Regions from separate parts of the Burkholderia sp. NRF60-BP8 genome, predicted to be linked through region 1. Evidence: riboswitches for the same ligand, from Rfam matches in the RefSeq annotation. Region 1 holds a riboswitch; each other region holds the start of a gene.
What was found. Region 1 has a riboswitch for cobalamin ahead of WS54_RS11240 (CbtB domain-containing protein). Riboswitches for the same ligand answer to the same signal wherever they lie in the genome.

Region 1 (2,238 bases):
TCTCGTAAGGGAGCCTCGTCCGATCCTAGCTGCGGCTAGCAGTCAGTTTGATGACAGTCGGGATGCCGAACGGAGTGTCTTACGGGATGTAAGGCGAGCGGCGGCATGCGAAGCGTCGGGGGCGCATCGTCCGCTCACATAGTGAACACGACAGCGGCTTACGCGCCGGTGTCGCGCGAGTCATCGTCCGTCGCGGCCAGGGTCCAGCCGGCCGGCGACGCGACGAACGTCGTGCACGACAGCGGCGCGACGTGGAGGCGTATGGCTGCCCCGGTACCCATCCGCAGCACATGCGCGATGGCCGCGCGGACGATCGGCGCATGCGTGATCGCGACGACGTCGCGATCGGGCGGCAGTGCGCTCAACCATGTGCCGACCCGACGCGCGGCACCGTCGAACGATTCGCCGCGATGCGGCGACGCGGACGGTGTGCCGATCCACGCCGCCAGTTCGTCGGGCAGGTCGCGCGCGAGATCGTGCAGCCGCTTGCCGCGCCAATTGCCGTAATCGATGTCGCGCAGCGCATCGTCGATATCGGCGTGCAGTCCGAGTGCATCAACGGTCTGCCTCGCGCAGCGCGCCGGGCTGCACAGCACGAGCGAGCCGGCACCGACCGTCCAGCGGCCGCGCAGCGCAGTGGCTTCGGCCAGCCCGTGCGCGTCGAGCGGATCGTCGTCGGGAAACGTGCCGGTGCGCATTGCGCGGGTCGATGCGTGTGCGATCAGGCGCAGCGAGGCATGCATGTTCATGTCGGTTGTCGGGCGATCGGGAGCGGTGCGCACTTGCCGTGTGTCATCGCTTCAATACGCGAACGTTCGCGCGTACAATTCGCCCGATACGAAGCGCGGAAGCCGGTGCAATTCCGGCGCGGTCGCGCCACTGTAACCGGGGAATCGACGATCCCGGAAGTCAGACCTGCCTTCGTACCCATCCATCATTTGTCGGGGCGCGATTCCCCTGAGGTGCATCCATGAGCGAAGCAGTGCTGAAGCCGGCGGTCGTGCCGGCGCCCATTCCCGTCCGTGAACTGTTGCCGTGGGCCGTGTTCGTCGGCCTGATCCTGCTGCTCGCACTCTATTTCGTCGGCGCGGAACAGGGCGCGACGTCGCTCGTGCCGGGCATGTACGTCCACGAATTCGTCCACGACGGCCGCCATCTGCTCGGCTTTCCCTGCCACTGACGCGGAGTAACAAGATGGTCGGAAAGCTGCTCATGCGCGGGATGCTCGCAGGCATCGCCGCGGGGCTTCTCACGTTCGGGTTCGCGAAAATGGTCGGCGAACCGCAAGTCGATCAGGCGATCTCCTTAGAGGAAAAAACCGCCGCCGCCCAGGGCGAGGCGCCGGAACCCGAGCTGGTCAGTCGCCACACGCAGGCCGGCCTCGGGTTGCTGACGGGTGTCGTGACCTACGGCGCGGCATTTGGCGGGCTGTTCTCGCTGGTCTTCGCGTATGCATACGGACGAGGCAGTCGCCTGCCGGCACGGCCGCTGGCCGCGTGGCTCGCGCTGGCGGCGTTCGTCGCGCTCGTGATCGTGCCGAACCTCAAGTACCCGGCCAACCCGCCGTCGGTCGGCGACCCCGACACGATCGGCTATCGCACCGGCCTGTTCTTCCTGATGATCGCGATCTCGGTCGCGACGATGGTGTTCTCGGTCGGCGTGCGTCGCCATCTGCTGGCGAAGCTTGGCCAATGGAACGCGTCGATCGTCGCGGGGCTCGTGTTCGTCGCGATCATCGCGGCCGTGCAGATCGGGCTGCCGTCGGTCAGCGAACTGCCGGCCGATTTCCCGGCGGCCTTGCTGTGGAAATTCCGCGTGGCGGCCATCGGCATGCAGGTGATCATGTGGACGACGATCGGCCTGCTGTTCGGCGCGTGGGTCGAGCGCGGCGAACGCGCGGGCATGCGCGCCGCCTGACGCGCGAGGCAACCGGACGCGCCTAGCGCAGCATGCGCGGCGCGCTCCATGTCGATTCGCGCGCCAGCGCGACGAACGCGGCCAGATAGTCGATCGACGCGTCCGCTTCGCGGATGCCGAGGAAGATCTGCTTCGCGATGCCCTGCTTGCCGAGCTTGACCGGCACGACCGGCATCCGGTCCGCGTACTCGTCGGCGAGCCATCGCGGCAGCGCGGCCACGCCGCGCCCGCTCGCGACCATCTGCAACATGATGTCGGTGGTCTCGATCGACTTGTGTCGCCTCGGCACGATGCCGGCCGGCGTCAGAAACTGGTTGTAGA
Region 2 (2,238 bases), on a different replicon from region 1:
CGCTCGCACTGTTCCAGCTCGATCTGTACAACCGCCGCGTCGCCGATCCGGTTCGGCCCGGGTTCTTCGACCTCAACGGCCTCGAGCGCAATCGCGGCCTGGAACTGGGCGTCGCCGGCCGGCTCGCGGGCGACTGGTTCGTTCGCGGCGGCATCGGCTGGCAACACGCACGGGTGGTCGACGCCGAGCCGAAGTACGCGGGCAAGCGGTCGGCGGGTGTGTCCGGGTCGAACGGCAGCCTGTTCGTCGGCCATGCGCCGCTGCGCGGATTTTTCGCCGAACTCGGGCTGGTGTACGAAGGGGCGCGTTACGCCGATCGCGACAACCTGCTCGAACTGCCCGCATACGTCCGCTGGGACGGCAAGGCCGGATATCGCACGCGCGACCTCGAGGTGACGCTGGCGGCCGTCAACCTGACCGATCGCGACTATTACGCGAATGCGACGGGCCTCGCGCAGATCATGCCCGGTTCGCCACGCACGTTCACGCTGACGGCGGCGTACAAGTTCTGACCTCGCGGGCCGCGCCGACGCCTCGCGCGACCGGTCCGCCGGGCAGCTCGCGCTTGGCACGCCTGTGCTATCGTATGCGCCGCGTTCGGTGCTCGCATGCGCATTCCGCGCATGCAGTTAAACGGGAAACAGGAGGCGGATGTCCGCCCGGCCTGTGCTGTCCCCGCAACGGTACGCCGCCCGCGCAACGCGCTTTTTTCGCACGTGCGCCCAGGCCGCCCGCGATGCCACTGCCCTTCGACCGGGCGGGAAGGCTGCGGTCTGGCAAGCGGCCAGCCCGGATACCGGCCGACGCAAGGGGCGAGCGCGATGCTCGCCGAACGCCCGGTCCGCGGGGGACGGATGGGGTGCGCATTCCACCCGCGTTCGCGCGGGTTTCGCCCGATCCGTCATGCACTGCCTGCTCGCCGGCCGCCGATGCGCCGCCCGCCTTCCCTGTTCCACTGTGTCGACACGGTGCGCGCCGTGCCGCGCGCGATGAGCCGCGCATGGCTCGTCGGCGCGGGCCCCGGCGACGCCGATCTGCTGACGCTCCGAGCCGTGCGCGCGATCGGCGCGGCCGACGTGCTGCTCGTCGACGATCTCGTGAACCCCGACGTGCTGCGCCATGCGCGCGCCGACGCGCTGATCGAGCACGTCGGCAAGCGTGGCGGCCATGCGTCGACGCCGCAGGCGGCGATCGTCGCCGCGCTGCTCGCGCACCTGCGCGCGGGCCGCAGCGTCGCGCGGCTCAAGGGCGGCGATCCGTTCGTGTTCGGCCGCGGCGGCGAGGAACTGGTCGCACTCGGCGCGGCGGGCTTTCCGGTGGAAGTCGTCAACGGCGTCACCGCGGGTATCGCCGCGCCGGCCGCGCTCGGCATCCCGGTCACGCACCGTGGCGACGCGCAGGGCGTGATCTTCGTCACCGGCCACGGCGCGGGAGCCGACGAGCCCGACTGGCGCGCGCTCGCGGCCACGCGCATGACGATCGTGATCTACATGGGCATCCGTCGCCTCGACGCAATTGCCGCGGCGCTGCGCGACGGCGGCCTGCCCGGCGATACGCCGTGCGCGGCGATCGAGAACGCCACGCGCCCCGAACAGCGCCACCTGCTCGCGACGCTCGATACGCTCGTCGAGCGTGTCGGTGCGGCCGGTATCGGTTCGCCGGCGATCGTCGTGATCGGCCGCGTCGCGGCGCTCGCCGACGATCCGGCGGTGCGTGCGGCGCTCGGCGGTTGCGCATGATGCGCGTCGCGCTCGGCATCGGCTTTCGCGCGGGCGTCACGGCCGCGCAACTCGATGCCGCGATCCGCGCCGCGCTCGCGCGCTACCCGGCCGCCGAACCGGCGCTCGTCGCGACGCTCGCCGACAAGGCACGCGCCCGGGCGCTGCGCACGCTGTGCGCACGCCGTGGCTGGCCGCTCGTCGCATTCGATGCGGCGCAACTCGCGAGCCGTCCGGAACTGGCCGCGAGCGGCCCGTCCGGCGCCGCGCTGGCGCGCTTCGGCATCGCGGGCGTGGCCGAGCCGTGCGCGCAGCTCGCCGCGCCGCACGGCCGGCTGCTCGGCCCCAAATCCATCCGGGACGGCGTGACGGTCGCGCTCGCCGGCCCGCTCTGAACCCGTTGTTTCGCTTTCGACAGGACGATTCCCGATGAAGACCGATTCCGAATCCCATCAGCGGATGGCCGAACGCCGCCGCGCCGGCCACGAGAAGAAGCAGGCCGCCGCCACGCAGGAAAAGG
Region 3 (2,238 bases), 960 kb from region 1:
TGCCCGGCGATGATCTCGTGACGGCCGGCGACGAACATCGTCACGCTGCCGAGCGTCGCCGACTGGTGCAGCGAAAACGCGGAGTCGTTGCGCGTCGGCACGCCGCCGGGAATGTCGACCGGCAGGAACGCCTGTTCGCGCGTGAAGTCGTAGGCGAGCTTCGATTCGCCCGACAGCGGCAGGCCGAACAGGTGAAACCCGTGCTCCTGATGGGTCAGCGACGTCGACGTGCTGATCCGCTGCGAGTTGATCTGGTCCGTCGCGAGAGCCGGGTTGTCCGCATGGATGAACTGGCGATCGTTCGCATAACCGAGCGACTGGTCGAACTGCGTATCGGGCGTGATGTCGAGATGGAACGCAACGCCGGTCGTCAACTGATGGTCCAGCTCGCGATTCGCGTAGCCGCTGTTGTCGTAGGACAGATCGGAGCGGTGATACAGCGCGAACGTCGAGATCGACCAGTTGTCGCGCGCATAGCCGAGCCGCGCATCGAGATCCTGCGCGTGATACGGATTGCGGCCGTCTTCGTGGCCGTAGAAGAACGGCCGCGTCGCGTCGATGCCGGCCGTGTTGTAGTCGTGCAGCCCGAGCGAATAGGTGAGCCCGCCGAGCGCGGCGAGCGGCCCCGTCGACGGCACCGTGCCCGACGTGCGGAACTGCGTGTCGAACGTCTTGTTCGAGCCGCCGCCGAACGACACGGTGGTCTGGTTCGGCTGGTTGGCGGCGCGGCGCGTGAACAACTGCACGACGCCGCCCATCGCGTTGTTGCCGAACGATGCGGCGGCCGGGCCGGAGATCACTTCGACGCGCTCGAACGCTTCGGTCGGCAGGTCGGCCCACGGCGCGATGCCGGTGGTCGGCGAGCCGATCCGGATGCCGTCGATGAACACGGCGACCTGGCTCGCCGACGCGCCGCGAATGCTGACCGACGCGGACGAGCCGGGCCCGCCGTTCTGCGCGACGGTCACGCCCGGCAGCGTCGCGAGCGCCTGCGTGATGCTCGGGTCGGTCGGCGACAGCCGGTCGAGATCCTCGCGCGTGAGCACCTGCGTCGACGCATAGCGCCGGTCGAACGATTCGGGCAGGTGCCGCGTGTCGGTCACGCTGATCGTCGGCAGGTCCGTGCCGTCGGCGGGCGCGGCGGGCCGTGCAGGCGCCGTGTCGCCGGCCGCGTGGGCGAGCGGGGACAACAGCGCGGTGGCGACGGACGTGGCGAGCAGGTGACGAATGGTCATGAGGCGGCGGGACAAAGCGTGAAGCGGGTACGGCGATCGTGAGCGCAAGGCGGACGGGGGGCGCATGCCGACGGCGTGTCGGTGCGACGCTTCCGGCCGGGAAGCGGATTCGGGAACGATGGACATCTGACGGATCCTGAGGTCGGGTCGTCCATGCAACGGGCGGCCGCCAACGGCGGTGCTTGCACATCGGGACACCCCGCCCGGTGCGGCTGCTGGACCTCGGGTCGATGGCAGGTCTCCTGGCTCGCGGGTCGCCATCCGTGCAGGCCTTCCCGGTTTCCCAGTGGCACGCGGTGGCACGGATTCGCCGCTCACAGTTGCGGGGGCAGCCGCAGATTCGAGGCGTTGCCTCGCCTGCGTTCCCTTTTGATCCCATCCCTGGGAACCATCAGCGCGCAAGGGTAATGGCGTGCATGTAGGCACGTCAATCGTTCGTCTGCGCGCGGATGCGAAAAAACGTCATCGATCGGCGTCGGCTTTCCGGATCCTTTCGTTCGACGTGCCCGGAGCGCGTTTCAGGTCTGAAGAAACGGCCGGGTTCGACCGCATGCCGTCGCGCCGGAGCCGGCTGCCGTCGCGCCGAATGTCGACGGTCGGGCGCGTGTCGTTACATATGCGTGCCGGCATGTGCGCGGCCGCCCGGGTCGCCGCCGCGGTTGGGCGGCGTATTGTTCTGATCGATCTTCGCGAGCACGAAGCCGGCGGGCGGCAATGCGGCGGACGAACGGTGCATCGCGTGCCCGACCGCGGGGTGAGGCGACGCGGCGGAAAAAACGGATGTCGTCACGCCCGGTTGAGCGAACGCCGACAGGGAAACGGCCGCCAGGGCGGCGGCGACGAACGCGTGCGTATTCATGACCACTCCTGCATGACTGACTTCGGGACGACCTAATCAGTCTAGGAGGCGAAACTTAACGCGACGTGAAGGCCGCGCTGCGCGCGCATGACAAGATCTTCATGCGCGCGCAGACGGTCAGGCCGGTGCCGACACCAGCGCGCA

Region 2: it holds a riboswitch for cobalamin, as region 1 does, so the genes downstream of both, cobA (uroporphyrinogen-III C-methyltransferase) here and WS54_RS11240 (CbtB domain-containing protein) in region 1, are expected to answer to the same signal.
Region 3: it holds a riboswitch for cobalamin, as region 1 does, so the genes downstream of both, WS54_RS06775 (TonB-dependent receptor domain-containing protein) here and WS54_RS11240 (CbtB domain-containing protein) in region 1, are expected to answer to the same signal.

The regions. Positions count from the first base shown of each region.
Region 1 covers NZ_CP013372.1:2,433,540-2,435,777, reverse strand. Annotated here, with positions in the region: gene WS54_RS11245 (histidine phosphatase family protein) at 159-749, opposite strand; cobalamin riboswitch at 799-937, shown strand; gene WS54_RS11240 (CbtB domain-containing protein) at 971-1,180, shown strand; gene WS54_RS11235 (CbtA family protein) at 1,195-1,917, shown strand; gene WS54_RS11230 (LysR family transcriptional regulator) at 1,940-2,238, opposite strand, start outside.
Region 2 covers NZ_CP013373.1:1,759,832-1,762,069, reverse strand. Annotated here, with positions in the region: gene WS54_RS21535 (TonB-dependent receptor) at 1-512, shown strand, start outside; cobalamin riboswitch at 581-819, shown strand; gene cobA (uroporphyrinogen-III C-methyltransferase) at 930-1,739, shown strand; gene WS54_RS21525 (cobalamin biosynthesis protein) at 1,736-2,113, shown strand; gene cobO (cob(I)yrinic acid a,c-diamide adenosyltransferase) at 2,148-2,238, shown strand, end outside.
Region 3 covers NZ_CP013372.1:1,469,253-1,471,490, reverse strand. Annotated here, with positions in the region: gene WS54_RS06775 (TonB-dependent receptor domain-containing protein) at 1-1,235, opposite strand, end outside; cobalamin riboswitch at 1,451-1,643, opposite strand; gene WS54_RS06770 (hypothetical protein) at 1,846-2,094, opposite strand; gene WS54_RS06765 (threo-3-hydroxy-L-aspartate ammonia-lyase) at 2,212-2,238, opposite strand, start outside.